4 regions of the Cobetia sp. PS-4MA genome follow, and region 3 is predicted to be linked to each of the others. Evidence: predicted binding sites of a transcription regulator. Region 3 holds the regulator's gene; each other region holds the start of a gene.
The links. The regulator sigma-54, encoded in region 3, starts transcription at its own class of promoters, with help from an activator protein. The targets are predictions, from matches to a motif close to TGGCACNNNNNTTGCTNT.
Positions count from the first base shown of each region.

Region 1: the regulator sigma-54 is predicted to act here: its motif matches at 2,987-3,004, upstream of AC26AR_RS00285 (amino acid ABC transporter substrate-binding protein).
Region 2: the regulator sigma-54 is predicted to act here: its motif matches at 1,746-1,763, upstream of speB (agmatinase).
Region 4: the regulator sigma-54 is predicted to act here: its motif matches at 7,168-7,185, upstream of AC26AR_RS02050 (NarK family nitrate/nitrite MFS transporter).

Region 1 is NZ_CM173107.1:58,250-65,957, reverse strand. It holds gene AC26AR_RS00295 (amino acid ABC transporter permease) at 1-444, opposite strand, end outside; gene AC26AR_RS00290 (amino acid ABC transporter permease) at 455-1,645, opposite strand; gene AC26AR_RS00285 (amino acid ABC transporter substrate-binding protein) at 1,875-2,900, opposite strand; gene speE (polyamine aminopropyltransferase) at 3,314-4,177, opposite strand; gene AC26AR_RS00275 (VanZ family protein) at 4,449-4,820, opposite strand; gene hemE (uroporphyrinogen decarboxylase) at 4,877-5,974, opposite strand; gene ribA (GTP cyclohydrolase II) at 6,314-6,949, shown strand; gene trhA (PAQR family membrane homeostasis protein TrhA) at 7,085-7,708, shown strand, end outside.
Region 2 is NZ_CM173107.1:1,975,913-1,983,620, forward strand. It holds gene AC26AR_RS08415 (sigma-54 interaction domain-containing protein) at 1-1,497, opposite strand, end outside; gene speB (agmatinase) at 1,892-2,842, shown strand; gene AC26AR_RS08425 (YjiH family protein) at 3,151-4,467, shown strand; gene AC26AR_RS08430 (5-guanidino-2-oxopentanoate decarboxylase) at 4,614-6,266, shown strand; gene AC26AR_RS08435 (aldehyde dehydrogenase family protein) at 6,351-7,708, shown strand, end outside.
Region 3 is NZ_CM173107.1:805,341-813,048, reverse strand. It holds gene AC26AR_RS03460 (calcium/sodium antiporter) at 1-533, shown strand, start outside; gene AC26AR_RS03455 (KpsF/GutQ family sugar-phosphate isomerase) at 759-1,727, shown strand; gene AC26AR_RS03450 (KdsC family phosphatase) at 1,854-2,423, shown strand; gene lptC (LPS export ABC transporter periplasmic protein LptC) at 2,423-3,106, shown strand; gene lptA (lipopolysaccharide transport periplasmic protein LptA) at 3,205-3,783, shown strand; gene lptB (LPS export ABC transporter ATP-binding protein) at 3,786-4,526, shown strand; gene AC26AR_RS03430 (RNA polymerase factor sigma-54) at 4,845-6,293, shown strand; gene hpf (ribosome hibernation-promoting factor, HPF/YfiA family) at 6,893-7,201, shown strand; gene AC26AR_RS03420 (PTS sugar transporter subunit IIA) at 7,211-7,681, shown strand.
Region 4 is NZ_CM173107.1:444,218-451,925, forward strand. It holds gene AC26AR_RS02025 (hypothetical protein) at 1-164, shown strand, start outside; gene AC26AR_RS02030 (hypothetical protein) at 459-1,988, opposite strand; gene dbpA (ATP-dependent RNA helicase DbpA) at 2,824-4,224, shown strand; gene AC26AR_RS02040 (GNAT family N-acetyltransferase) at 4,449-5,021, shown strand; gene AC26AR_RS02045 (hypothetical protein) at 5,249-5,416, shown strand; gene AC26AR_RS02050 (NarK family nitrate/nitrite MFS transporter) at 5,587-6,945, opposite strand; gene AC26AR_RS02055 (ANTAR domain-containing response regulator) at 7,503-7,708, shown strand, end outside.

The sequences.
Region 1 (7,708 bases), 750 kb from region 3:
CAGCAGGAAGTAGGCAATGAAGGGGAACACCGCCAGGCTGACGATGGCGACCCAGCCCTTGGCCGGCAGCTTCGGAATCGCCAGCCAGGCGATCAGAGCCGCAAAGACGGCGAAGACGATATCGACCCGCCAGGTTTCCTCGCTCGGGTAGAAGCCGTAGATGAACTGATCGAGACGCGCACTGATGAACACCCAGCAGGCGCCCTCCCCCGTGCAGTCCTCACGTGAGGTGCCACTCCAGCTGGCATCGATCAGCGCCCATTGCAGGCTGGGCACCACCAGCAGATAGACCAGATACAGCGCGAACAGCGTGAACAGCGTATTGATCGGTCCGGCGAACAGATTGGCTCGCAGCCAGGCCGCCGCACCGATGCTGTCGCTTGGCGCCGGGCGGGAATCGATCATCTTCTCGGTAACCCGTGACAGGGTCTTTTCAATCGACATGGGCAGACCCTCAGCGCTCGACCAACGCCATGCGGGCGTTGAACCAGTTCATGAACATGGAGACCAGCAGACTGATGGTCAGATACACCAGCATCGTCATGGCGATCACCTCGATGGCCTGACCCGTCTGGTTGAGCGTGGTACCCGCGAAGACCGAGACCAGATCGGGATAGCCGATGGCCGTGGCCAGCGACGAGTTCTTGATCAGGTTCAGGTACTGGCTGGTCAGCGGCGGGATGATGACGCGCAGTGCCTGTGGCACCACCACGAGGCGCAGCGTCATGCCACCGGTCAGCGACAGCGCCCGTGAGGCTTCCGTCTGGCCGTGCGGTACCGCTTCGATGCCGGAACGCACGATCTCGGCAATGAACGCCGCGGTGTACACCGACAGCGCGACCCACAGGGCGAGGAACTCGGGAACGACCGTGATGCCGCCACGGAAGTTGAAGCCCTTGAGTTCCGGCAGCTCCCAGCTCAGCGGCATGCCCATCGCGAAGTAGGCCAGCAGCGGCGCCACGATGATCAGACCGAGCGAGATCCAGCCCGCCGGCAAGCGCTGACCGGTACGGGCCTGACGCTGGCGGTTCCAGTAGCTGAAGATGCCGCTGGCGACGACGGCCAGCACGAACACGGCAATCACCACCGAGAAGCCGCTGGAGGTGATCGGTGCCGGCACGAACAGACCGCGCACGTTGAGGAAGAAGGCCTCGCCCAGCGACAGCGAACCTCGCGGACTCGGCAGAGTGCGAAGAACGGCGAAGTACCAGAAGAAGATCTGCAGCAGCAGGGGAATGTTGCGGAAGACTTCGATGTAGACCGCCGCCAGCCGCGAGATCAGCCAGTTGGGGGAGAGACGGGCGATCCCCATGATGAAGCCGATCACGGTAGCCGCAATGACGCCCAGTGCGGATACCAGCAGGGTGTTGAGCAGACCGACGATGAAGGTATCGCCATAGGTGGACTGCTCGGAATAGTCGATCAGACTTTGCAGAATGCCAAAGCCTGCGGTGTTGTCCAGGAAGGCAAAGCCGGTGGTGATGCCACGGCTTTCGAGGTTGGTCAGGGTATTGCTGACGATGATCGCCAACACGCCGAACACGCCTGCCAGCATCAGAAGTTGGAAGATCAGTGCTCGCTTGGCCGGGTCACGCCAGAATGGCGGCTTGACCGTGGCCGGCGGGCGAGAAGCAGGTTGTGTCATACAGGCAATCTCCGCCGGAAAGCTATGCGACTTCCGCCTGCCGCCCTATCGAACGGCAGATCAGTTATCTCTCGGCACTCGAGGAAAGGATCACGGGGAACAGACCAAGCCCCTCACGACGCTGGCCAGGGGAAATGACCGTATAGCCACTTCTCCCTGGCCAGCGTCCTTGCTCAGCCTGCGTCACGGTTCACCCGGCTCGCGCTGGACCTCCAGGCGAGCCGAGGCATCAGCGAACGGGCGGTGCGTACTGGACGCCGCCGTCGGTCCACAGCGCGTTCAGACCACGCTCGATCCCCAGAGCGGAACCAGTGCCGACATTGCGCTCGAACATCTGCCCGTAGTTGCCCACCTGCTTGATGACCTGATAGGCCCAGTCAGCCGGGAGCCCCATGGCTTCGCCGTAGTTGCCATCGGCACCGACCAGACGCGCGACATTGGGATTGGTATCCGACTTCTTGGCTTCGATGTTGTCGGAGGTCAGACCCATCTCTTCGGCGTTGATCTGAGCGAACAGGGTCCATTTGACGATGTTGAACCACTGGTCATCGCCCTGACGGACGACGGGGCCCAGCGGCTCCTTGGAGATGACTTCCGGCAGTACCATGGCGGACGCCGGATCGGAGAGCTTGATGCGCAGGGCGTAGAGCTGGGACTGGTCGGAGGTCAGGACGTCACAGCGGCCCGCTTCGAAGCCCTTGACGGTCTGGTCGGAGGTGTCGAAGACGACCGGCTCGAAGGACATCTCGTTGAGGCGGAAGTAATCCGCCAGGTTCAGCTCGGTGGTGGTACCGGACTGGATACAGACCGCCGCGCCATCCAACTCCTTGGCACTGGAGACCCCCAGGTCCTTGCTAACCATGAAGCCCTGGCCGTCGTAATAGTTCACGCCGGCGAAGTTGAGGCCCAGAGACGTGTCACGCGTGGCGGTCCAGGTGGTATTGCGCGACAGGACATCGATTTCACCGGACTGCAGCGCGGTGAAGCGTTCCTTGGCCGTCAGCGGGACGTAGCGCACCTTGCTGGCATCACCCAGCACAGCCGCCGCGACACCACGGCAGACATCGACATCCAGGCCCTGCCAGTTGCCGGCGTCATCCGGCGCCGAGAAGCCCGGCAGACCGGTGCTGACACCACACTGGACAAAGCCCTTTTCCTTGACGCTATCCAGAGTCGCGGCACTGGCACCACTGGCTACCGAGGCAGCCAGGAGGGCGGCGCTAGCGATCAGCAGTGGCTTCTTGTTGTTATGCATCTTGAATCCCTCGCGTATGTCTGGAATCCGCTCGGAAACACCCCGAGACGGTGATGGTGCAATGCTGTGCATGGCACCCCTCGACAATAGCAAGCTCCGTTCCAATTTCCGCCTATCGTGTGATCCGCTGCGTTCAACGCTGAAAAAACAGCCGAACGGCAGTGAAAACGGCCAAACCTCCCGATGCCGACCGTCGATCATATGGCGAGACAAGCGTGCAGATAGTGGCGTCTGACGCCTCGTTCGCTTCATATCGGTGCAAAATAAAAACGGCCGTTTCATGACGAAACGGCCGTTCTTGAACTTCCCTGCGCTCCGGTCTGGGGAGTTGCGACCAATGTCGCAGCCACCCTGACTCAACGCTACCGCGCACTGAAACGCATCCTTCACGCCCCGATGCGCTTCTGGATGACTCAGTCTTCCAGCAGACGCTGCATGAAGGGAGGCAGTACCAGGGCGGCACGATGGCCTTCCACGGTATAGAAATCGCGCGCGAAGCTGGCCGCAGCCGCGTCTTCCTCACGGAAGGACTTCACGTCACATCCCTTGCCCGCCAGGGTGCAGCTCCACCAGCCGGACGGGTATACCGGCTGCGGGAACGGCAGGGTCGCGACGCTGTCGAAGCCCGCTTCGCCCATGTCGTTGCGCAGGTCCTTGATGATGGAGTCGGTGTGATACAGCGGCGACTCGCTCTGCTGCACCATCACCCCCCCCTGCTTGAGGATACGGTGGCAGCGCTTGAGGAAGTCGGTCTTGAACAGACCTTCCGCCGGACCGACCGGATCCGTGGAATCGACGATCAGCACGTCGATGCTCTCGTCCGGGCAGTTGTCGACCCACTTGACGCCATCCTCGAACAGCAGCTCGGCACGCGGGTCATCATTGGACTCGACCAGTGCCGGGAAGAACTGCTCGGAAGCCCGCGTGACCGCCGGATCGATGTCGATCTGGGTGACCTTCTCCACGCCCGGGTGCTTGAGCACCTCACGCAGGGTGCCACAGTCGCCCCCCCCGATGATGACGACACGCTTGGGGGCCGCGTGGGTGAACAGCGCCGGATGCGACATCATCTCGTGGTAGAGGAAGTTGTCGCGGTCGGTCAGCATCACGCAGCCGTCCAGCACCATCAGATTGCCGTAGGTCTCGGTGGCATAGACCTCAAGGTGCTGATAAGGCGTCTGCTCGTCATGCAGCTTGTGGCTGACCTTGAGCGAGAAGGCGCTGCCGTGGCGGTCGAAGATTTCGGTGAACCAGGAGCCATCGAGATGTTCGGTCATGAGAACCCTCACAAGGGATATCGGAGTCGGATATCAAGGTATGAATAAGAGGACGGGACATCAGACCCTCAAGGCCTGAATCATCGACACACGCGTCATCGGGCGATGCAGTCCTGATCAATCAACAGGACTCAGGCGCAGCACCATAGCCAAAGACACGCGGAGTGGAAAGAGCTTGTGCACGATCTCGAGGCACTGGGGGTGACGCGCGATGACCAATGACTCACCCGCCAGGCCTCTTCTGGCGGGTAGAGGCCTGGCACACGGCCCGTCACAGGCGGCTCAGGCGCACCATCAGACGTCCGCCCAGGTGGCAGCCAAGCCCGGCAAGAATGCCGAGGAAATCCGCCAGCGCATCCAGCACTTCTGCCCCGCGATAGGGAATCACCAGCTGCAGCCCCTCGATGCCAACGCCCAGCAGCAGCAAGGCGGGCAGGATGACAAGACTGCTCAACCCGGCCAGCCGCGTGGTCAGTGCCAGCAAGGCGAAGGCGGAGAAATGCTGCAGCTTGTCCCAGGGGAAGGTCTGCTCCGGGTGAGGCTCACCCGGCGAGAGCGTGCCGAACAGGATCAGCAGCAGGCAGAACAGTGCCACGCACGCCCAGCCTCGCCTCGGCGCGAGGCGTTGCTCCAGCGGCGTCATGCGTGATACCCCGCCATGAAAGACACGGCGGGGCTGTCAGCCATCAGTGACATGGTTCAATCGCGCGCCAGCGGCGTGGCGTTGGCGGTGTCATCCTGATGATAGGCGGGGCTCAGCTCATGCAGAGCGTCCATCAGAGCATTGACGTTGCCCGGGTCAGTGAACTGGCTGATGCCATGCCCCAGGTTGAAGATGTGGCCAGGCCCTTGACCGTAGCTATCGAGAATGCGGCCGACTTCGGCACGAATCGCGGCGGGAGTGCCGAACAGCGCATTCGGGTCCAGATTGCCCTGCAAGGCCACGCGATGGCCGACGCGCGCGCGCGCATCCGACATCTCGGTGGTCCAGTCCAGGCCGACACCGTCACAACCGCTGGCGGCGATGTGCTCGAGCCACTGGCCGCCATTCTTGGTGAACAGGATCACCGGCACGCGATTGCCTTCGCTGTCAGGCTTGAGGCCAGCGACAATCTGCTCCATGTAACGCAGCGAGAACTCGAGATAGGCCGGTGTGGACAGGGTGCCGCCCCAGGTATCGAAGATCTGCACTGCCTGGGCACCCGCCGCGATCTGGGCGTTCAGGTAATCGGTGACGGCCTGAGCGAGGGTGTCGAGCAACTGATGCATGGCTTCCGGGCTGGAATACATCAGGCCTTTCACGTGGCGGAAGTCCTTGCTGGAACCGCCCTCGACCATATAGGTCGCCAGTGTCCAGGGACTGCCGGAGAAACCGATCAGCGGTACGCGACCGTTCAGCTCGCGGCGGATGGTCGAGACGGCACGCATGACGTAATCGAGATCACGCTCGACGTTCGGAACGCTCAGCGCCTCGATTTCCGCGGCGGTGCGCACCGTCTTGCGGAATTTCGGACCTTCACCTGTCTCGAAGTAAAGCCCGAGGCCCATGGCATCCGGGATGGTCAGGATGTCGGAGAACAGAATGGCGGCATCGAGCGGGAAACGCTCCAGCGGCTGCAGCGTCACCTCGCAGGCACGCGCGGTGTCCATGCACAGGTCCATGAAGCCACCGGCCTGACCGCGGATTTCACGGTATTCCGGCAGATAACGGCCCGCCTGGCGCATCATCCAGACAGGGGTACGGTCAACCGGCTGACGGGCCAGCGCGCGCAGGAAGCGATCATTCTTCAGGGTCATCGGAATCACACATCAGCTCGGGAATGTCCCGGCATTCTATCAGAGCCTGAGCAAAATCCCGCCCATCGCGACGATGCAACAAATGCATTGGCTTTCCCCTCGCTTTCCGCCCAGACACCCGCCCGGCCTCTCCTCCTGAAGTGCTTCTACGGATTGTGGTGGTGTCGGCAACAACGCTTTTCCATCGCAGGCGATGAGTCGCACGCTTCAGACTGGTAAACTCGCCTGATGATTGCATGCTGGCCGCCAATGACGTGAATCACTCATCGAGACATTGCCGAGACCCTGCATGCCCGTGCTTTTTCAGCCCGGCGATTGTTCGGGCGTTCGAGGTGAACAGTGACCATTCGATTCATCGCCGCCTCGCGGCTGCCAACCCCCTGGGCGACCTTCACCATGCACGGTTTCGAGGACGAAACCACCGGCAAGGACCACATCGCTCTGACCCTGGGCGACATCGATGACGGCGCGCCGGTGCTGGGCCGTGTGCACTCGGAGTGCCTGACCGGCGACGCCCTCTTCTCCATGCGCTGTGACTGCGGCTATCAGCTGCAGGAAGCGCTCAAGCGCATTGCCGCCGAAGGGCGTGGCGTGCTGCTCTACCTGCGTCAGGAAGGGCGCGGCATCGGCCTGCTCAACAAGATTCGCGCCTATGAGCTGCAGGATGGCGGTGCCGATACTGTCGAAGCCAATGAGCGCCTGGGCTTCGGCGCTGACATGCGCCGCTACGATATCTGCGTCCCGATGCTGGAGCATCTCGGGGTCAGCACCCTCAAGCTGATGACCAACAACCCGCGCAAGGTCGATGCGCTCACCCGCGATGGCGTCACCATCAGCGAGCGTCAGCCGATCACCACCGGTCTGAACCCGCACAACGAGCAATACCTCTCGACCAAGGCCGGCAAGCTTGGCCACATGATGGCACTCGATGACTTCACCCACGCCAGCGACGTGGATATCGAGCGCAGCGAGTAGAGATCGAGATGCGGGAGGGGGGCACTGATGTGCTCCCGCCCATCGAGAGCCCATGAAGGCGGCGAAAGAGCGTGACATGACGGCGTCATCCTATAGAGAGTAGGCTTGAGAGGAATCCGCGCCGGAGACATCACCATGCGCAAGCCCTCACCCTCACCGACATCGTCACGTCCCGCTCTCTATACCCGGTTTGAAGAATGGCTACATAGTGCCAGCCACGGTCTCGGCGCTGTCATGGGACTCATCGGCACCGTGGTGCTGATCGTGATGGCCTGTCTGGCGGCAGAGGCCGATCCCTGGAAGATCATCAGCATCAGCCTCTATGGCACCACCCTGGTCGCGCTCTACGCTGCCTCGACGCTCTATCATGGCATCCGCCACCCACGCCTCAAGTCCGCTTTCCAGTTGATGGACCACTGCGCCATCTATCTGCTCATCGCTGGCACCTATACCCCCTTTCTGCTGGTCAATCTGCGGGGTCCGACAGGCTGGACACTGTTTGCCATCATCTGGTCCCTCGCGCTGGGCGGCATCTTTCTCAAGCTACGCTGGCCAGCGCGTTTCAGTGCGCTGCGCGTCACCGTCTATCTATTGATGGGCTGGCTGATCGTGTTCGCGTCACCCCTGCTGGTCGAGCAGCTCTCCGAGACGGGGCTCATCCTGCTGGTGGCCGGAGGCATCACCTATACCCTGGGCGTCATCTTCTTCCTGATGACACGCCTGCGCTATCACCACGCCATCTGGCATCTGTTCGTGCTC
Region 2 (7,708 bases), 1.2 Mb from region 3:
TTTGGGGACTGGCATGGCTACCGCCCCCTCAGCGGCAGGCGCTGAGAGGAAATTGTCACTATGTAAGGTATCGGCAGTGGGAAAACTTTCAGTAACGCCTATTCCATTAGATTTGTCATTACTGAAGCCAAATGAATTGCCTAGTCCATTAGCGTTATTCGTGGAACAAGTGTTGAGCAGTGTTTTCACTGAGTCGCTGTCGATGACATCACTTGGGGCGCTGAGCCAGGCGCGTTCCAGCCAGTTTTCTAGTTCGCGGATATTGCCGAGCCAGTCCTGGCGCATGAGGACGGGCCATAAGGTGGCATCGAGGAGTTTGCGACGACCATGACGTTGATTGAGGCGTGAGAGGTGGTGCTCTATCAGGGCGGGAATGTCTTCGCGGCGTTCGCGCAGCGGCGGCAGGCTGACGGGGAGCACATTGATGCGGTAGTAGAGGTCGAGGCGGAACTGGCCCTGCTCCACGCGGGCGGCGAGGTCTTGATTGGTGGCGACGACCAGTCGGAAGTCGGCGCGGCGGGTGGTGGTGTCGCCCAGGCGGGTGATCATTCCGTCTTGAATCACCTTGAGCAGCTTGGTCTGGGTGGCGAGCGGCAGCTCACCGATTTCATCCAGAAACAGGGTGCCGCCTTCGGCCTGTTCTATCAGGCCCGCCTTGCCGCGATTGCCCGCACCGGTGAAGGCACCGGCTTGATAGCCGAACATCTCGGACTCGAACAGGCTTTCGGGGATGGCGCCACAGTTCACCTCGATGAAGGGGCCGTCGGCGCGTTGGCTCCAGCGATGCAGTTGATGGGCGAAGGCCGTCTTGCCGACCCCGGATTCGCCCAGCATCAGTACCGTGGCGTTGGTGGGCGCGACCCGCTTGAGCAGCAGCGCTATCTCCCGCATCACGGGACTTTTGACCTGTAGCTCCCCCAGTTCCAGCGCGGCGTCTTCGCATTCCGCCTGCTCACGCGCGGCCTGCTCGCACAGGGCGCGCCCCTGCTGCTGCGCGTCATGGGTGGTCTGCTCGGCACCGGAGCGCGCACTCCCCACCGCCCCCCAATCACTTTCCCCCGCACTCCCCCCGCCCAGCTCACTGGCCCGCGAGTTGCGCCGCAGGTGATCCGTGAAGCGCTGCTGGAGCACGGCATATTCCTGCTGCAGCAGCTGGATATCGGTGAGATCCATCGAGCGGCTGACCACGCACTCGAGCTTGCCCGCGACGAATACCGGATGCGCCTGCGCCACCACTCGCCGTCCAGTGGCGGTGAGCTGCATCATCTGCAGCGTTCGCCCCGTGCGCAGCACCTCTAGGCTGATGGAGGGCTTGAGCACCCCGCTGGCTTCCAGGTCATGCACGTTGGCGGCACACAGCGCCTCACGCGTCATGCCATAGACCGCCGCGGCGCCAGGGCTGACATCCAGCACCTGGCCATCCGCGCTCACCACGAAGTAGTGGTCATGAGCGGTATCGATGATGGTCTTGAGAATCTGATGGTCGAGCTCTGACATGGCGGGCACCTCATGGTCGAGCCTGTGAATCGGGACGGGGCTTTCTGCGCTTCTTTCTCGCAGGTCTTTCTTCCTGACAGTGCGCTGCAAGTACTGCGCTAAAAGACACTCTCGATGATGCCTGAATGTGATCCACAAATGAATCAGTGATCCATTTTTGAATCAGTATTGGCGCACGAGTGATCCATAAATGAATCACTCGACAGCCACCCTTTTAGAAAATCCAATAAAATCAATCTACTGAAAGTTGGCATGGTTACTGCAGTGCTGGGGTATGCGCCAAGGAGAATCGCCGGCTTTCATCACACCGTCCGGCCGGGCGATCAGGCGAACCATCACAATACCCCGCTCGCCGTCAGAGAATTACGAGCGACTCAAGACCCTGGAGAGACAGATGAGCGAATTCAATCAGCCACTGGGCGGCAACGACATGCCACGTTTCGGCGGCCCGGCCACCATGATGCGCCTGCCGGCTCAGGAAACCGCGGAAGGCCTGGATGCCGCCTTCATCGGCATTCCGCTGGACATCGGTACCTCCAACCGTCCGGGCGCGCGTCTCGGCCCGCGTCAGATCCGTGATGAATCGCGCATGCTGCGCCCCTACAACATGGCCACCCGCGCCGCTCCCTTCGACAGCTTGCAGGTGGCAGACATCGGTGATGTGCCGATCAACACCTTCCACCTGCCCAAGAGCATGGACATCATCGAGAAATTCTACGATGAAGTGCTCAGCCACGATTGCGTGCCGCTCACCCTGGGCGGTGACCACACCGTCACCCTGCCAGTGCTGCGCGCCATCGCCAAGAAGCACGGCCCGGTCGGCCTGATCCACATCGATGCCCACGCCGACGTGAATGACCACATGTTCGGCGAGCCCATCGCCCACGGCACGCCGATTCGTCGCGCCCAGGAAGAAGGCCTGCTCGACAGCCACCGCGTGGTGCAGATCGGCCTGCGTGGCACCGGCTACTCCGCCGATGACTTCGACTGGTGCCGTCAGCAGGGCTTCCGCGTGGAAACCGCCGAGATGTGCTGGTTCAAGTCACTCGCCCCGCTGATGGCCGAAGTGCGTGACATGATGGGCGATCGCCCGGTGTACATCACCTTCGACATCGACGGACTGGACCCCTCCGTCGCCCCCGGTACCGGCACCGTGGAAGCCGGCGGCCTGACCATGCCCCAGGGCATGGAAATCGTGCGCGGCGCACGTGGCCTCAATATCGTCGGCGGTGACCTGATGGAAGTCTCCCCGCCCTACGACACCAGCGGCAATACCGCGCTGATGGGCGCGACCCTGCTCTACGAGATGCTCTGCGTACTGCCGGGCGTGCAGCAGCGCGACTAAGTCGCACCGCGCCTCCACTGCCAGTGAAAGACCCCGCCGGAGGGCGGGTCGCGTGCCAGGGGCCTGTCCCGTCTCTGGCACGTGAAGAATCCCCCGCGAAGACGGCATGTCGCATGCCGAATGACCGATCAGAGCCTGACCATTACAACAAGATCAAGGTGACCCGAATGACAACCAGCATCGACCCGACGGCGGAGCACGCACCGTCCCAGCATGACTCCGCGTCTGACTCCGCCGCGACCCCAGCGGCCCGCCAGAAGAAGGACCTGATCGCCACCCGCCCGGTGCCGCTGACGGCCAGGGGGCTGATGAAATTCCTGGTGCCGTCACTGCTCGGCGTCAGCTTCTTCCTGGTGCCGTTCAGCGTTGGTGACACCATCAACATCGGCATGGGCCTGATGGCCGATTGGCTCAAGGCCACGCTCGGCAGCGCCTTGCCCGCCATCGCCGTCGCGGTGCTGTGTCTGTCGGTGATCCTCACCGGCTTCGTCAAGCTCGCCAAGCCGAACTGGGCACGTCAGGGCGCGGCACATGAGCTGTTCGATGTCGCGCCGGTGTGGTTTGCCATGCGCGCCCTCGGCGCCATCTTCGCGCTGATGACCTACTTCCAGTGGGGGCCAGCCGCCGTCACGGCGGCCTTCACCGGCGGCGTGATGCTCAATGATCTCGCCCCTGTCCTGCTGACCTTCTTCTTCTTCGCGGCCATTCTGCTGCCGCTGCTGGTCGACTTCGGCTTCATGGAATTCATCGGCAGCCTCGTGCGTCGCCCGTTCCGCGCCATCTTCAATCTGCCGGGACGCAGTGCCATCGATGCCACCGCCTCATGGATGGGCTCCGGCACCGTCGGCGTGCTGATCACCACCCAGCAGTACGAGCAGGGCTTCTACAGCAAGCGCGAAGCGGCGGTGATCGCCACCAACTTCTCGGTGGTCTCGATTGCCTTCGCGTTGCTGGTCACCAGCTTCATGAACATCAATCACCTGTTCGTGCCCTTCTATCTGACCGTCGTCATCGCAGGGCTGATCGCCGCCGTCATCGTGCCGCGTCTGCCGCCGCTGTCGCGCAAGCGAGATGACTACCACGAGCCGGTCGGCTGCCAGATCAGTGAAGAGAACCAGAGTGACTGTGGCGTGCTGCGTTACTCACTCGGCATGGCGGTCGCGCGCGCCGAGCATGCGCCGGGCCCGCTCAAGCTGGTGAAATCGGCCGGCTTCAACGTGGCGGACATCTTCCTCGGTCTGCTGCCGGTGGTGATCGCCATCGGGACCGTGGCGCTGATGCTGGCCGAGTTCACGCCGGTCTTCACCTGGCTGTCCTACCCGATGATTCCGCTGCTGGAACTGCTGCAGATTCCCCACGCGGCAGAGGCAGCCCCGGCGACGCTGGTCGGCTTTGCCGACATGTTCCTGCCGGCGGTGCTGGCCAAGGACATCGACAGCGAACTGACCCGCTTCGTGATCGCCTGCCTGTCCCTGACCCAGTTGATCTACATGTCCGAGATCGGTGCCCTGCTGCTCAAGTCGAAGATTCCGCTCAAGATCTGGGAACTGGTGGCCATCTTCGTGCTGCGCACGCTGATCACCCTGCCGATCATCGCCGGTATCGCCCACGTCTTCGTGTTCTGAGCCGAGGCCAGCCCGCCGCAAGAGCGCTGTGCCACCACCAGCCTCCTGTGCCTGGGCTCCTGTTCCTAGGACTCCTTTTCCTAGGACTCCTTTTCCTCATGACTTCCGGGGGCGCCACGGCGCTCCCGTCTGCCGGATAGCCTGCCATGACCTGTGCTGAACTCCTGATCCGACTGCTGCGTGACACCTACGGCGTCGATACCGTCTTCGGTATTCCCGGCGTACATACCGTCGAACTCTACCGGGGCCTGGAGCCGGATGCTGATCCCGCCGCGCGCACCATTCGCCACGTCACCCCGCGCCATGAACAGGGCGCCGGCTTCATGGCCGATGGCTATGCCCGCAGCACTGGCAAGCCCGGAGTGTGCTTCATCATCACCGGCCCGGGGATAACCAACATCACCACCGCGATGGGCCAGGCGCTGGCCGACTCCATCCCGATGCTGGTGATCTCCAGCGTCAATCGCTCCGATACCCTCGGGCGGGGCCAGGGGCGTCTGCATGAGCTGCCCAGCCAGCAGCAGCTGGTCTCGGGCGTGGCGCGCTTCAGCCACACCCTGCTCGACCCGTCCGCGCTGCCGGAAGTGCTGGCCCGCGCCTTTGCGCTGTTCGAGGGTGCCCGCCCCGGCCCGGTGCATCTCGAGATTCCCATCGACCTGTTCAATGCCGAGATTCCACTGCCTGCCGGTCGCACCACCCATGACGTCACGCGCTCACGCATAGGGCGTCTCGCGCCGGACCCGACGCTGATCGACGAGGCCGTGGCCCTTCTGACAGGCGCCGAGCGCCCGCTGGTACTGCTGGGCGGTGGCTGTGTCGCCGCGCCTGAGGCCGCGCGTCAACTGGTGGAGGCGCTGGATGCCCCCACCGTCACCACCATCAATGCCAAGGGCCTGCTCGGCGGCGCCCACCCGCTGGATCTCGGCGCCAATGCCGCACTGCCTGCGGTACGCGAGCTGGCGCGCGACGCCGATGTGGTGCTGGCGATCGGCACCGAGCTTGGCGAGACCGATTACGACGTGGTGTTTGATGATGGCTTCGTGATCGGCGGAGAGTTGATCCGCATCGATATCGACCCCGAGCAGCTGGCGCGCAATCATGCCGCCACGCTGGGTATCGTCGCCGATGCCAGCCTGGCGCTGGAGACGCTCGCCGATCGTCTGGCTGACCTCAAGGGCAACCCGAAAGGCACAGGTCGCGGCGCGCAGATCACCGCCGCCACGCTGGAAGCCCTCGCCCTGCCGACCGACCCGGCCTTCGCGCCCTACGTGCCGCTGTTCGACACCCTCCAGCAAGCGCTGCCGGAGGCGATCTGGGTCGGCGATTCCTGCGCGACGGTCTACGCGGCTAACCACCTGCTCAGCCAGCCGGCACCGCGCCGTTACTTCAATGCCTCCACCGGCTACGGCACGCTCGGCTACGGCCTGCCCGCCGCGATGGGCGCGACCCTGGGCCGCCCGGACCTGCCGGTGATCGCGCTGGTCGGCGATGGCGGCATCATGTTCACGCTGTCGGAACTCGCCTGCGCGGTGGAAGAACAGCTGCCGGTCGTCATCGTGCTGTGGCACAACCAGGGCTATGAAGAGATTCGCCGCTTCATGGACAACGCCGGCGTCACGCGTCTGGGCGTCGACATCCAGGCCCCCGACTTCCAGCTGCTGGCCCGCGGCTTCGGCTGCGCCGCCGTCGCCATCGATTCCCCCCCGGCACTGCAGGTCGCCTTGGACGAGCGCGACGCTAGCGCCCCGCTGCTGGTGGAAATCGACGCGGCCGGGTGGCAGCGCTCGATCGCCGGCTGAGTCCGATTCGGCGCATCGCATCTCTTCACAACATTGAACAATGACCGCCAGTCCCCCGTATGTCACTGGCGGCAAGGAACTCCCATGTCAGCTACTTCAATGCACAAGCTCGATCAGCAGTTCATCAACAACGAGTGGGTCAAGTCCCACGGCGAGCGCCGTCTAGCGGTCACCAATCCTTTCGAGGAAACCGTCATCGCCGAGGTGACGGCGGGGGATGCGCGTGATGTGGAGGCCGCCGTCACGGCGGCTGCCAATGCCTTCGAGGGCTGGCAGGCACTGAGTGGCGACGAGCGTGCGGTCTATCTGGAGGCCTTCGCCGAGGGGCTGACATCTCGCCGGGAAGCGCTGGTGGATATGTCGTGCCGCAACAACGGCAAGATTCGCGCCGAGGCCGAGATCGATCTCGATGACGCCATCGGCTGCTACCGCTATTACGCCGAGCAGGCACGCGCGCTGGATGCCCGTCAGGGCGCGGTGGTCGCGCATGATGTCGAGGGCTATGCGGCGCACAGCTATCAGGAGCCGGCCGGCGTGGTGGGACTGATCACGCCGTGGAACTTCCCGCTGGTCACCAGTGCCTGGAAGGTCGCGCCGGCGCTCGCCGCGGGCTGCACCCTGGTGATCAAGCCATCTGAAGTGACGCCACTGCCGGAACAGGTGATGACCGAGATCGCGCTGGAAGCCGGACTGCCGGCAGGCGTGTTCAACCTGCTGCACGGCGATGGTGAAGGTATCGGCGCGCCGCTGACCCGTCATCCGCGCATCGACAAGATCTCCTTCACCGGCAGCAATGTGGTCGGCGAGAAGGTCATGCAGGCGGCGGCCTGCGGCACGCGTGGGGTGTCGCTGGAACTGGGCGGCAAGTCAGCGATCATCGTGCTGGAAGATGCCGACATCGACGACGCCGCTGACTGGGTGATGGCCGGCATCTACTTCAATGCCGGGCAGATCTGCTCCGCCACCTCGCGGCTGCTGGTGCATGAGGCCATCGCCGATGACCTGCACACCGCCCTGGCCAGTCGTATCGATGCACTGGTGCTGGGGGACCCGTTGGACGCCGCCACCCAGATGGGACCGATGACCAGCGCCCGCCAACGTGACACCGTGCTGGGCTATCTCAATGTGGCGCGCGAGGAAGGCCTGACGGCGCTGCGCGATGACACCCATCGCAGCCTGCCGACCAAGGGCTACTTCGTGGCGCCGACGCTTTACACCGATGTCCCGGTGGAGAGCCGTCTGTGGCGTGAGGAGATCTTCGGGCCGGTGCTGTGCTCACGTCGCGTGGCGGATGAGGCCGAGGCGATTCGCCTCGCCAACGACAGCGATTTCGGGCTGGTGGCCACGGTGGTCAGTGGTGATGCCAGGCGCGCCCAGCAGGTCGGCCGCCGTCTGCGTGCAGGCGTGGTGTGGTACAACAGCGAGCAGCTGCCGCTGGTACA
Region 3 (7,708 bases):
TCACGCTTGTCTGGCTGTTCAAGGTCGACTCGCCGAGTGACGCCGAGAGTCAGGATGACGTCCCCGAGATGAGCGCCGGACGCGCCATCTTCTGGCTGCTCTTCGGTCTGGCGGTGTTGATCGCCAGCTCACGCGCGCTGGTATGGGGCGCGACCGATATCGCCCAGGCACTCGGCGTCCCCGAACTGATCATCGGCCTGACCGTCATCGCCATCGGCACCAGCCTGCCGGAGCTCGCGGCCAGCGTGGCCAGCGCACTCAAGCGCCATCACGACATCGCCATCGGCAACGTCATCGGCTCCAACCTCTTCAACATCCTGGCCGTCCTGCCGGTACCGGGCCTGCTGGCACCGGGGCCGGTGGATGGCAGCGCCATCAGTCGCGACTACCCGGTGATGCTCGGCCTGACCCTGATGCTGGCCGCCCTGCTCATCTGGCAGCGTCGCGGCCGCATCGGCCGTGGTCCGGGGCTGGTGCTGCTGGCCTGCTACCTCGGCTACACGGCTTGGCTTGCCATCAGCCTGACTCGCTGACGCCTGTGGGCGGACAGGCCGGAACGATTAGGCCATCCGCCCCGTGTCAGCATCACGCCCGAGCCGTTGCAGCGCGTGAGTGACGCCTCTCTCACGTACCTTGAGTCCTGGCCACACACAGGCAACAATCTGAACATGACCAAGTCCTCCAGAATCCAGCCCGCCACCTCCGACATGTCTTCCACTGCCGATGATTCGCCCTCCAGCGGCCGCGATCACGCCGCCATGCAGGCGGATTTCCGCGCCAGCGCCCGACGCACCTTCGCGATCGAGGGCGCCGCCATCGCGGCACTGGAGCACCAGCTGGATGCAGAGTTCGATCGTGCCTGCCAGCTGATGATGGCGACCAAGGGCCGGGTGATCGTCACCGGCATGGGGAAATCCGGCCATATCGCCAGCAAGATCGCGGCGACTCTGGCCAGCACCGGCACGCCGGCGTTCTTCGTGCATCCCGGCGAAGCCAGCCATGGGGATCTCGGCATGATCACCTCGTCGGACACGGTGCTGGCACTGTCCAATTCCGGTGAAACCGCCGAAGTCACCGCCCTGCTGCCACTGCTCAAGCGCATGGGGACGCCGCTGGTCTCGATGACCGGCAAGCCCGGCTCGACGCTCGCGCGTGATGCAGACGCACACCTGGACACCAGCGTCGCCCAGGAGGCCTGTCCGCTGAACCTGGCACCGACGGCCTCCACGACCGCCGCACTGGTGATGGGGGATGCGCTGGCCGTGGCACTGCTGGAAGCCCGCGGCTTCACCGCCGAGGAGTTCGCACTCTCTCATCCCGGTGGCAGCCTTGGGCGGCGACTGCTGCTGCGCGTCCAGGACGTCATGCATCAAGGCGATGCCCTGCCACGCGTGGCGCTGGGCAGCCCGCTGCGCGATGCGCTGCTCGAGATCACCCGCCAGGGCATGGGGTTCACCTGCGTGATCGACGAGGACGAGCATCTGGTCGGCGTCTATACCGACGGGGATCTGCGCCGCACCCTGGATCAGCACGGCGATCTGCGTGCGCTCAAGGTCGATGACGTCATGACGCGCGGTGGCAAGACCATCCGCTCCAGCATGCTGGCCGCCGAAGCGGTGCGCATCATGGAAGAAAACCGCATCAGCGTTCTGGTAGTCTGTGACGAGGATGAGCACCCGATCGGCGCCATCCACATGCACGGCCTGCTGGCCAGCGGCGTGATCTGAACTCCCCCGCGGGATTGCTGTCTCTGCACGACAGTCCCATGAGTCTGGCGAGGGCAGCACGCAGCCGTTGGCGGTCGTCGCCTACAGGAATGCGTCACGCATGCACGGAATGCGAGGAGAAAGACCATGAATGACATCACTTCCCTGGCGGAGGACTACCCCCAGGACATCATCGACCGCTCACGTCGCGTGCGCCTGCTGGCGCTGGATGTGGACGGCGTGCTGACGGACAACCGGCTGCACTACGATGCCAATGGCGTGGAAACCAAGAGCTTCCATGTCCAGGATGGCCACGGCCTCAAGCTGATCCTGCGCAGCGGTATCCGGGTCGCCTTGATCACGGGTCGCAGCTCGCCGATGGTGGAACGTCGCGCCAAGGAGCTGGGTATCCAGGACGTCATTCAGGGCCGCGAGGACAAGCTGGTCGCGCTGACCAACCTGTGTCGCGAGCACGATATCGCGCTGGATGACGTGGCCTACTGCGGAGATGACCTGCCGGATCGCGAAGCCATTCGTCGCGTCGGTCTGGGGGTCAGCGTTCCCAACGCCATGCCCTATGTGATGAGTGAAGCCAATTGGGTGACCACGCGTCAGGGCGGTGATGGTGCCGTGCGCGAGATCTGTGATCTGCTGCTCAAGGCACAGGGCCACTGGGCCTCGGTGCTGGATACCTATCTGCAGGAGTCGCGCGCCTGATGCCACGTCTGCCCCGTCCCTCTCCGCGCCTGTGGCTGATGCTGCTGCTCCTGCTGGTCGGCGGCGTCATGGCCCTGATCGAGCAGCGCAACAGTCTGGAGTCGACAGTGGATGTCGACGCCAGCAGTGATGAGCCGGATTACTATCTCGAGGGGGCTGACATGACGCGCTTCGATGCGCGGGGAGTGTCGATCCAGTCGATGACCTCCCCGCACATCGAACACACGCCAGGCGATGACGTGACGCGTGCGCAGGCACCGAAGATCCGGACCAACGACAGCGAAGACCGTCGCTGGTACGCCACGGGTGACAGTGGCGTGTTGAGCGCCGGCGGCGACACCTTCACCCTCGAGGGCAATGCCAGACTGCGCCAGCCTTCGGACGCCTGGACACTGGACACCGACGTGCTGCATTACAGTCGTGAGCAGAACCGTGCCTGGAGTGACGTGCCGGTGGTGATCACCCAGAATGGTCAACGCGTCGAGAGTGACCGCTTCAGCGCTGACCTCTCTCAGGATTCCGCCCAGCTGGAAGGCCGCGTCCGCAGCACCCTGCAACCCGGCAAGGGCAAGAGCGATGCCGCCCGGGAAGCCGAGACTCTCGACACCGGCAATGACACCACCCGTGACGATGATGGCCGCGTCTCCAGCACCTTCGATGCCGCGCCGGCCCAGGATCAGTGAGCGCGCCCCTGCATGCGCCGAATCCTCTCCCCCCGATTTCCGCTTCACGATGGCCTGAGTGATCGTGAAGCCTTACCAGTTCTGCCAAGGAGCACTCCATGACTTCAACGACTCTCACGCCCTTGACGGTCTGGCGCCAGACACTCAGACCCGGTGTCATGGCCCTTGGCCTGGCACTTGGCATGACGACGCTTTCCCCGACCGCACTAGCGCTGGACAGCGATGCCAACCAGCCGATCAACATTGCCGCCGACTCACTGTCACTGGATGACAAGGCCGGCACGGCCACCTATACCGGTCGCGTGGAAATGCGCCAGGGCAGCATGAAGCTGGATGCCGCGCGCGTGGACATCAGTCGCGCCGACAGCGGCGAGATCTCCCTCGTCAAGGCCACCGGCCAGCGCGCCTACATGGAGCAGAAACCCGATACCGACGAGCGACTGGTCAAGGGCTGGGCGAATACCATTCGCTACCACGCGCTGGAGCGCCGGGTGGAACTGGTCGGCGATGCCCGTCTGGAGAAAGGCGACGATACCTTCGAAGGTGGCTACGTGGAATACTTCCTGGACAAGCGCCAGGTCAATGCCAGCAATGGCACCGATGCCTCATCCTCCGAGGGGTCACGCGTCCACATGACCCTGACGCCACGTGGCGCCAATGCCAGCAAGGATCAATGAGCATGACTGCTGCCAGCCCACGTACCCTCAGCGCTCGTCATCTGGCCAAGGCCTACAAGGGTCGCAAGGTCGTCAAGGACATCTCGCTGGAAATCCGCCAGGGTGACATCGTAGGCCTGCTGGGCCCCAACGGGGCCGGCAAGACGACCTCGTTCTACATGATCGTCGGCCTCGTGCGCTCGGATGCCGGTAGCGTGACCATCGATGACCACGACCTGTCCGGCGCCGCCATGCATCAGCGGGCTCGCGCCGGCATCGGCTATCTGCCCCAGGAAGCCTCGATCTTCCGCAAGCTCTCGGTGTCCGACAACATCATGGCGATCCTCGAGACGCGCAAGGACCTGGATCGCAACGGACGCAAGGCACGCCTGGAGGAGCTGCTCAACGAGTTCAGCATCACGCATATTCGTGACAGTGCCGGCATGAGCCTTTCCGGCGGGGAGCGCCGCCGCGTGGAGATCGCTCGCGCACTGGCCACCGAGCCGGACTTCGTGCTGCTCGATGAGCCGTTTGCCGGCGTGGACCCCATCTCGGTGGGCGAGATCAAGAGCATCGTGCGCCAGCTGCGTGACCGCGGCATCGGGGTGCTCATCACCGACCACAACGTGCGCGAGACACTCGACATCTGCGATACCGCCTACATCGTGGGCGATGGCCAGATCATCGCGCATGGCGACGCCGACACCATCCTCGCCAACCAGCAGGTGCGTGATGTCTACCTGGGCCATGAGTTCAAGCTCTAGCCCGAGAGTGCCGTCAGCCTGACGAGAGCCGTCCGACCTCTTCTGCTCTCACCAGCACCCTCCAGCACCCGCCACTTCCTGCTTCACTGTCGGGGCCTCGTTCCCCGCCCCCTCACGCAAGCGCCTCGACAGGCGCTTGCGTGATCTCCCCGTGAACCCTCCTGCTCTGCCACACCTCACTCGAATGCATGACGTCCATACCACCTTGGTGGCAACATGGCATGCAAGTTGCTTGAATATTCTCGACTGCCCCTTGTCAGTGCCCCGACCCACGGTATAGCGTAGATGCACGTTCCTTTGCCGTGAATGACAGACCCCATGAAACCCACCTTGCAGCTTCGACTCGGCACTTCCCTGACCATGACCCCGCAACTTCAGCAAGCGATCCAGCTGCTGCAGTTGTCGACGCTGGACCTGCGTCAGGAGATACAGCAGGCGCTTGAGTCAAACCCCATGCTGGAGCTTGACGAGGAATACGAGTCGCTGGATGTCGCGGAGACACAGGACAAGAGCGAGATCTCCACCTCCGAGACCAACAGCGAGATTCCTGAAGAATACCCTCTCGACAGTGACTGGTCGGACCTCTACCAGGATCACGCAGGCAGCCTGACCAGTTCCGGCAGCGGAAGCTCGAGCGAGGACGGGCCGGACTTCGATCGCAACACCAGTGTCGAAAGCCTGCAGGACCATCTGCGCTGGCAGCTGGCGATGACGGACCTCGATGCGCGTGAACGCCAGATGGCGGAGAGTCTGATCGATGCGGTGGATGGGGCCGGCTACCTGAGCATGAGCCTGGACGAACTGGTCGATGGCCTGCGAGGTCAGGGACTGCCCGGCCTCAAGGCGTCGGAACTCGAGCAGGTCCTGCTGCGCCTTCAGCAGTTCGATCCCACCGGTGTGTTCGCTCGAGACCTGCGCGAATGCCTGCTGCTTCAGCTGGCCCTGCTGCCGGACGATCTGCCATTGCTGGCCCAGGCCCGCCGTCTGGTGCGGCAATTCCTCGAGGCACTGGGCAATGACGATCGCAAGCTGCTCAAGCGTCGCCTGAGCCTGGATGATGATGAGCTGGATCACGTCATTCGTCTGGTACGGGCGCTCGACCCGCGCCCGGCGTCCGCCTGGGGCGAGCCTGCCAGTGATTACGTCATCCCGGACCTGCTGGTCCGTCATACGCGTCACGGCTGGCAGGTCGAGCTCAACCCGGAAGCGCTGCCCAAGCTGCGTATCCAGCCGGAATATGCCGCCCTCATCAAGCGGGCCGACAAGTCCGCGGACAACACCTTCCTCAAGGACAATCTTCAGGAAGCCCGCTGGCTGATGAAGAGCCTGTCCTCACGCAATGACACCCTGCTCAAGGTGGGCCGCGAGATCATGGCGCGCCAGATCGACTTCCTCGAGCAGGGGGAAGAAGGCATGAAGCCGCTGATCCTCGCCAACATCGCGGAAGTGGTCGAGATGCACGAATCCACCATCTCGCGGGTGACCACCCAGAAATATATCCACACCCCGAGAGGCGTGTTCGAACTCAAGTTCTTCTTCTCGAGTCAGGTGGGTGGCAGTGGCAACGGTGACGCGCATTCCAGCACCGCGATCCGCGCGCGCATTCGCAAGCTGATCTCGGAAGAACCGGCGCGCAAGCCATTGTCCGACTCACGCCTGGTGGATCTGCTGGCCAGTGATGGCATCGAGGTAGCGCGCCGGACGGTCGCCAAGTATCGCGAGGCCATGGGCATCCCCTCCTCCAGCGAGCGCAAGCGCTTGGCGTGAGTCTCGACAACGGATACCCGCAAGCCAGCGGGCTCCACACGTCGGAGCGCTGAAGCTCGCCCCCTTGCACCTGCCATCCTGGCATCATCTGCCAATCGGTCGTCTGAATACCGGTTGGCAATGCCTGTCCTTGCGACTGCGTGAGTGACTTCACGCCCCCAATTGCCTATTTTTCCAGCCACTTTTCTCCAGAGTGCTTTCTTTTTCCCTCACATCCCACGGACAGATAGCCAGGGGTCGCCACCGACTCCTGCCACACGAACGTCGACGTAAATGCTGACATTGGCCACAAACGGCCGGTTTCTCGAGCCCCATTCCGTCCGTGATGCGAGGCGATGCTCATGAAGAACCTGCTGATATCCCTCGCTGGGTTGAAGACAAGCCTTGCCCCACGATGCAGCGCAGCGTTGATCTTTGTTCAAAGCTTGGGCATTGTCGGGGTAGACGCTCGGTACACCGGCACCGCCGCTCTCGCCAGCAGATGATCGCCACGAGACCATGGCCGGAGTCAGAAAGTGGCCGCGCGTTCAATCAGGGTTTGCTCGCAGTCAAAAAGGGTTACAATTCAAAGGCAACCCGCTGGATAAAGGAGCGTGTCCATGCAAGTGAATATCACCGGGCATCATGTGGAACTCACCGATCCTCTCCGCGATTATGTCAACGAGAAGCTCGCTCGCCTCGAACGGCATTACGACAACATCACCAATGTTCAGGTGACACTGTCGATCGAGAAGGAACGCCAACAGGCTGCCTGCACCCTGCACGCCGCTGGCGCCGACCTCCATGCCCTGGCAGAAGACCCCAACATGTACGCTGCCATCGACGCGCTCGCCGACAAGCTGGACCGCCAGCTGGTCAAACACAAGGAAAAGTCCCAGGCTCGCTCTCAGGGCACCGGGACCCGTTGACCTTCTGCCATGACACTTGATCAGATCCTTCCCCCCGAGCGCACGCTCTACGGCGTCCCCGGGGGGAGCAAGAAGCGGGTGCTGGAATTCTTCAGCACCTTCATTGCTCAGAACATTCCCAGCCTGGACAGCCAGGAAGTCTTCTCGCGCCTGATCGGGCGCGAGAGACTGGGTTCGACGGGTATCGGCCACGGCGTGGCCGTGCCACATGCACGCAGTCCACACTGCAAGACCCCCATCGCGGCGTTCATGAAGCTCGGTGACCCCATCGACTTTGACGCCATCGATGGCGAACCCATCGATCTGCTGTTCGTGCTGCTGGTCCCCGAGGAGGCAGATGACACCCATCTCACTCTGCTCGGCCAGGTGGCGGAACTGCTCAACTCGCCCACCAACCGGGCAGCATTGCGCCAGGCAGACAGTCAGCGAGCATTGTTCGATGCCCTGACCTCGGCCATCGCCGAATTGCCGGCGCGCTGAACCTGCAAGCCCGGACTCGCTCCGGGC
Region 4 (7,708 bases), 360 kb from region 3:
CCTTCAATCAGTATCTCGCGCCGTGGGAGCACCTGCTGTTCTTCGCCGCCTGGCCGATGCTGGCCGCCTGTGTGGCGTTGTTCCTGCTGCGGGAAATCGATACCTGCTTCACCCTCGGCGGCAAGCAGGCACGTCTCGCGCAAGCACAGACCCAGGCCGGCTGAATCTCGGGTTCGTGAGTCACCCGTTGCCTGTGCGCTGACAGCAAGCGCCAGTAGCCAAAAGGCCCGGTCATGCGATGCATGGCCGGGCCTTTCATGTGCTTGCTGCAGGGTGTCGTGTGTGTCTTTCGCCTAGTGTATCAGAGTGTCATTTCTCGTTATTGTTATCTTTGTGATAATCATGATGACGTTGTTGAGGTTGGTAGCGCCTTGTTGACGTATTCATAACGACGCCAGATCATTACGTAAGATCTGACGCAAGGCGTGGCATGAGCCCTCATGCCTTGTCGGTGCATGTCAGGCGATGCTGGAGCGCAGCGGCGAGGACAGAGTCTCGCTCAGCGTGTTCAGCGCCGTGGTCAGCTCGCGTTCGGCCTCCTTCACGCGTTGTGCGCCAGAGGATGGCGCTGCCTGCTCGGCCAGCTGGGTGGCGGCGGACAGCGGGTCCGTCACCGGTGCTGCCACATGCTGCGTTTCCAGGCGTGCGAGGATGGTCTCCAGCGCTGGCAGGCTTGCGTTGTTGTGGAATTGCCAGACGCCGTAGATGCGGCCATCGAAGGCGGCTTCACTGCCCAGGGTGGGGTCTGCCGCCAGTCCGGCGCCGAGTCCGAACAGGTAGAGGCCCTCAAGGAGGTTGCCTGAGAGGTCTCGGGGATTGCCGGTGGCATCGGAATCCAGTCCGCCCTTCACCTGGCTGAGCGGCAGCGGCTGACGCGTCGCATCCAGCAGGCGCGGCAGAATCGGCTGATAGCCGTTGCACTGCACCACTACCGGCGCGTCGGCCAGAGCTTCGCTGGCCGCGAGCAGGCGTTGCTGAGGGCCGGGGCCGGTCTGGATGAGCCTGACCTGCATGTCGCAGTCTGCTATCCGACCGCTGGAAAGCACTTGCTGGCCGATGCTCAGGGCACGGTAGCGCAGCCCGCCGGAGCGATTGATGCGTCCGCTGATGGGGCAGACATCGCGCTCGGCATCATAGGAATAGCCCGCGGCCTTGGCCTCTTCGGCGTTCTCGAAGAACAGCCGGACAGGCGAGCGGTGGAGCAGGGTGATCTCGTCGATGCGCGTCTTGTGGAATGCGCTGGCGAGCAGATCCAGCATCGAGAAGGCGCTGTGGGAGCCACCCACCACGCAGACACGCCCACCACGCCGCAGGCGCGGCAGCAAGAGGCTGCGCAGCTGACCTTCCGGCATGCGCAGCAGTTCATCACCGCTGTAGATGCGCGCACGCGGTGACAGGGACAGTCCCTGACGCGAGAGGTCCTGGGTCAGGTGTTCCGGGCATTGATAGCCGCCGAGATTGAGCACCAGGTTGGAGGTGCGGATCCGTGTCGGACGAGACGCGTGTTCCGGTGTGTGAGTCAGCGTCAGCAGATTGTCATCCTCGATGCGCTCAACCTCATCGAGACTCGTGCCGCACCACAGCTCCACGCCGGCAAGGCGGGTGGCGTGATCCAGTACCAGCCGGGACGCCGCTTCCAGCAGGGCGCCCACTTCGCTGAGCGCCGGGGCGGTGAAGGCCTGGGCGCGGATGTTCTCCAGGCACGGATCGCCTTCCAGCGGAGCGAAGACCTCCGCGAGGGCCGGGTCTCTCAGGCAATCGAGAAAGACGTCCCCCACCGAGTTGGCCGTGATGCGATATTCGCCCAGCCGTCCGGCCCCCAGAGGCGCATCCCGATGAATGCCTCCGGCATCCAGTATCAGCAGACCATGGCGTGCGAGTTGCGCCAGTTTTCCGGTTTTCAAGGCATTGAATAGAAACCCCATGCCCGCTGGGCCAACACCGGCCACGACACATCCGTAGGCGGTGATTCGTGAAATATCCTTCATCAGGTTCTGCTCCCTTTGTGGTTCGCTGCGTCCTGAAACTGTCTTGATGACGGGGTGTTTCTCCTGACCAGTGGAGCCCCTGTTCCTCAAGAAGATCGTGGCCATTCAGCGCCAGTCTGTGCTGGCTCGTGAAGGCGTCATTGGCGTCGTCGGCCCTGGCCCACGCGGAGGGTATGAGCGTGTTCGGGCTGTCATGCCTTCATGAAAAGGCATTGATATTTCTCATTGATATCAATTTAATCAACAAGATAGCGGAGTAATGGGCGTGATGATGTGGTGATGCTCTCATGACGGGACATGGATGTTGCACAGATGATGCAGACGATGATCAGTGACGAGACTCGATACCGGTGCGTGCCTTTTTCGTTGAGGTCCGCAACCGTGATGCAACGCTTGAGGCATGGCGATAGGTATCGATGACAATCAATTCTCACACGCGCACGATCACTCGTGGCGTGGCGCAAGACGTGGGAAATGACAGGAACGTCAACAGGTATTCTGGTGAATCGGGCAGGATTAATAAATGACCTGAATCAGGATTGAAAACGGCTGATGACGAAAATCATTCATTGCCATTAATGCGATATCGTTTGCCTCATGCGAGGGGATTATCGACTGGTGCGAGGAAGGGACTGACAACCAGCAGTCGATCAGCTGTCGTGTCGTTGGAAAGGATGGCAAACGTGAACGCGGCCGGCGCGCTGGCAGGAACCGGCAGACATGTGAATTCGCAGGTGGAGGCGTGCAGGCGAGCGAGCGCTGGCTCTGCTATGCTCTGCGCCCGCACGCATGCCTGTTCGGCTCGTGCCTGTTCATCGACTGAAGGAATGTCCTCGTGACTGACGCCACCGCCACCCCTGCCTTTGCCTCTCTGGCGCTGGCGCCCGAGCTGCTCACCAATCTGGAGACGCTCGACTATCACACCATGACGCCGATTCAGGCGCAGAGCCTGCCGCCGATGCTGGAAGGGCGCGATGTCATCGCCCAGGGCCAGACGGGCTCCGGCAAGACCGCCGCCTTCGGCCTTGGCCTGTTGTCGCGCCTCAAGGTCTCGCGCTTTCGTGTCCAGTCGCTGGTGCTGTGCCCCACGCGTGAGCTGGCCGATCAGGTCGCCGGCGAGATTCGCCGTCTGGCGCGCGGCCTGCATAACGTCAAGGTGCTGACGCTGTGTGGCGGTGCACCCTTCGGCCCGCAGCTGGGCTCGCTGGAACACGGCGCGCATATCATCGTCGGCACGCCGGGCCGTGTGGACGAGCACCTGCGCAAGGGCAGCCTGAGCCTTGCCGAGCTCAATACTCTGGTGCTGGACGAGGCCGACCGCATGCTCGACATGGGCTTCGCCGAGGTGCTGGAAGCCATCATCGCCGAGACCCCGGAAGCGCGCCAGACGCTGCTGTTCAGCGCGACCTTCGCCGATGGCGTGCGCCCGATCGCCGAGCGCATCCTGCGGGAGCCGGTCAGCATCGAGGTCGCCTCCACCCACGATGACAGCAGCATCCGTCAGCTGTTTCATCGGGTAGCGGATGAAGAGGCGCGTTTCGAGGCGCTGCGTATCCTGCTGCTCAAGTATCGTCCTGACACCAGCGTGGTGTTCTGCAACACCAAGCGCGAGGCACAGGAGGTCAGCGATGCCCTCAATGAGCACGGTTTCAGTGCCATGGCCCTGCACGGTGATCTGGAGCAGCGCGAGCGTGATCAGACGTTGGTGATGTTCGCCAACAAGAGCACCTCGATTCTGGTGGCCACGGACGTCGCGGCACGCGGGCTGGATATCGACGCGCTGGATGCGGTCTTCAATTACCAGATCGCCCGGGACCTCGATGCCCACGTCCACCGTGTCGGGCGTACCGGTCGCGCGGGCAGCTCCGGTATCGCCTGTACGCTGTATACCGAGAAGGAAGACTATCGCCTGGCCAAGCTGGGAGATTTCCTCGAGCAGACGCTGGAAGCCGAGCCGCTGCCGGCGAAGAGCATGCTGACCCGTGAACCCTTCCGCGCGCGCATGGCGACGCTGCAGATCGATGGCGGCAAGAAGGACAAGCTGCGTCCCGGCGACATCCTCGGTGCCCTGACGGGCGATGGCGGCCTGCCGGGCAGCCAGATCGGCAAGATCAAGGTACTGGCCCGCACCACCTACGTGGCCGTGGAGCGCGATGTCGCCAAGGCGGCGCTGACCCAGCTGATGAACGGCAAGCTCAAGGGCCGCTCCTTCCGCGCGCGTCGCCTCAAGAGCTGACAGGGGCGCACGCCTGATGGCGTGGAAATCAGCAGAGGAGTGACATGGCAGGTCCCACGTCTCTCATCTGGATCACGACCTTGTCATCACGTCATTCGATGCCCGCCACTTCGGCGGGCATCGTGCTTTTTGAGCAGTAGATTGACTCTCGCGGGCCATGACGGCGGTGACTAAGCTTGGGGGTGACGGCCCTGATCGACAGGGCGCTGAACCGGTAACTCGTGATGACTGACAATCCCGCCGATAATCTTCGCATCCGTGAAGAACGTCTCATCGATCATGAGCGCATCTACCGCATCCATGAATCCGTGTTTGCCGGCCACCGGGAGGCCCGCCTGGGCGACAGACTGCGTCGCAGTGATCTGGCGCAGATCTCGCTGGTGGCCGAGCGCTTCTCTGACCCGGAAAGCGGGCGTCACCTCAGTGAAGGCGAAGGAGGGCTGCTGGGGCATGTGATGGCCTCGCGCGTGGAACTCTCCGGCTGTCCGGGGCGCGTGCTGATGGCATTGGCGCCTCTGGCGGTGTTGCCCCAGCACCAGCGTCATGGCATCGGCAAGCGGCTGGTGATCTCGGCGGTCAAGCGTTGTCGTCTGCTGGGAGCGGGCGCCGTGGTGGCGGCGGGTCATGCCGAATTCTATGCCCATCTGGGCTTTCATCCGGCGCGCCATTACGGCCTTTATTGCCATCACGAGGATGTGCCGGGCGCCTTCGTGGCCATCGAGCTGGTGCCGGACTATCTGGCGGGGCTGGGAGGCGAGGTGCTCTTCGACCATGGTTTCTCTGACCTGGGCCTCTGACCTGGGCCCCTGGCTCGAGCGCAGATTCGCGCTCTGATCCGGGCTCCTCGAAGGGGCTTGTCCTGTGGGGTGTGCCTCGTCACTCGGTCATCCCCTTGCAACTCGGCGTTGCGCCACCCTTGAAACCGCGCGACACCCGCTCCATGTCCTGTGTATCCCCGCGCTGTTGTCTGTACTGGTGTGCAGGCCGGGGCGTTATCCCGACCGATGATTCAAGGAGAGACATCATGAAGCTCAAGACTCTGGGTAGTTCGCTGATGATTGCCATGCTGGGTCTCGGTGGCCTGTCACTCGCCGGTTGCGAGGACGAGGGCCCGATGGAGAAGGCTGGCGAGAAGATGGACAACGCCGTGGAAGACGCCGGTGACAGCGTCGAGAACGCCACCGACAGCTGATGGCTGGCCGTGACTCGCCCGCGAGCACGGCGAACCGCAAGGTGTGAATGCACAAAGGCCCCGCCTCTCAAGAGGCGGGGCCTTTGCATGTCAGGGCTCCGTGTATCAGGGCTCCGTATATCAGGGCTGCATGTGTCAGAGGTTTGAGAAAGTCTCAGGAAGAGACAGGCTCAGACAGACACGGGCTGCTGGTCGCTCTGCTGCTTGCGTTCCGCGACGGCGGCTTCATAGGCGCGGCCTTCCTCGGCCTCGGTGGCGGCGCTGAAGCGCACCAGCAGGGCGAACAGCGAGATCACGATCACGCCCATGCCCAGATACATCAGGCCTTCCTGGTAGGTCAGTTCTTCACTGCGGAACAGGAAGCCCGCGGCGACAGCCCCCGCGTTGCCACCCGCGCCGACGATACCGGCCACCGCGCCCAGTGCCTTGCGATTGACGAAGGGCACGATCCCGAAGGTGGCGCCTTCCGCCATCTGCACGAACAGGCTGAACACCAGCATGATACCGATGGCTACCGCGAGGGTTTCCATCTGGGCGAAGCCGACCAGCGCCACGCCTTCACACAGCAGCGCGATGAACAGCCAGCGCACGCGACCCTTGAGGCCGGACTGACGGGCGAACAGGTCGGAGAAGACGCCGCCCAGGGTGCGCGCGAACAGGTTCATCAGGCCGAACAGGCCCGCGATGAGGCCGGCGGTGGCGAGATCGAGATCGAAGTGATCGAAGAAGTAGATGGCGGCGACGTTGTTGATGGTCAGCTCGACCCCGAAGCAGGCGCCGTAGACGAGGAACAGGGCCCAGACACGGATGTCGCGTGCCGCCGCGCCGAAGGTGGCGCGCATGCTGTATTCCTTCTCGGCCTTGGGCAGCTCACCACGCTCACGCAGCTCGCTGAAGTTGCCGTCCGGGGCATCCTGGGTGAAGAAGTAGTAGGCGATCCCGGTGAGGAACAGCACGATGCCCGGCACGACCATCGCCAGACGCCAGCCCAGGGTCTGCTCGACGCCCAGCATCAGAAGGCCGGCCATCACCAGCGGCATCAGCATCTGGGTGGTGCCGCCGCCCAGGTTGCCCCAGCCGGCGGTGGTGGCATTGGCGGTGCCGACCACGTTGGGGCCGAACATCACGGAGGTATGGTACTGGGTGATGACGAAGGACGCGCCGATGGCACCGATGGCCAGACGGGCGAGGAAGAAGGATTCGAAGCTGGCGGCGAAGCCGATGCACATCACCGGCAGAGAGCCGAGGCACAGCAGCCAGGTGTAGGCCTTGCGTGGCCCGATGCGATCACACAGCACGCCGATGGCAAGTCGCACGATCACCGTGATGGCGACGGAGGCGATGATGGTGTTGCCGATCTGGGTCTTGGTCAGGCCGAGGTCATCGCGCACCACGGCCATCAAGGGCGCGATGCCAAACCAGCCGAAGAAGCAGACGTGGAAGGCGAACCACGACATGTGGAAGGCGCGCATCTGCGGGGTATTGAAGCTGAACAGCCGGATACGGCTGGCCTTGTTGCGAATATCCATGAGTGGGCTCCTGGTACAGCGTCGGTGCCGGACGCCAGGGTCTCGGCGCACGACGGGTGGTCGAACAGCTGTGAACGACAGCGGGGCGCCTCGTCATTGAGGGGCCTGGTTCGACGCACTCGTACTCCGAAGAGCCTGGTCCACGTCATGGATAGCGATGGCAGCAGTCGGTGATGCCATGGTTGCCGGCAGCAGAGCGTCTGTGCGGCAAGTGACAGGAACAAAGCAAGTAGCGCGCCAGTTGCGGGGGTATGGTCGGGACAAGTCCCAGAAGATCAATGCCTTGGCGATGGCAGTGGCTTGGCCTGCGCCGGCGGTATCACGGGATGGCTGCCCACTCGATGCGCGCTGGCGGTGCGTCGGCAGGGCGCGAGGTACCAGTCTGGCGCACGCGAGTGGCGTTGAGAGCGCCGGGAAGGCGCGTGCCTCATTGCAGTGCAGCGGCGCTTTCGGCTCGACGGCTGCGAAGGCCCTTGGCCGCAAGGTTGCACCAGATTGCGGCACGAATCCTGCTTGGGTGTACCGCAAGACTCATGCCCGACTCAAGGAAACCTGACATGCCCGTGACCGTGCTGATCGTCGATGTCCGCAGTGAGCGTTCCGCCGCTCTGGAGCAGGCGCTGTTGAGCGCCGGCTTCGAGGTGGCGCTGCGGGTCGATGAACACGAGGACCTGCATGCGCTGGTGCAGCACCATCAGCCGGATGCCGTGATCATCGACGCCGACCTGCCCAGCCGTGACACCCTCGAGCACCTCGGCCAGCT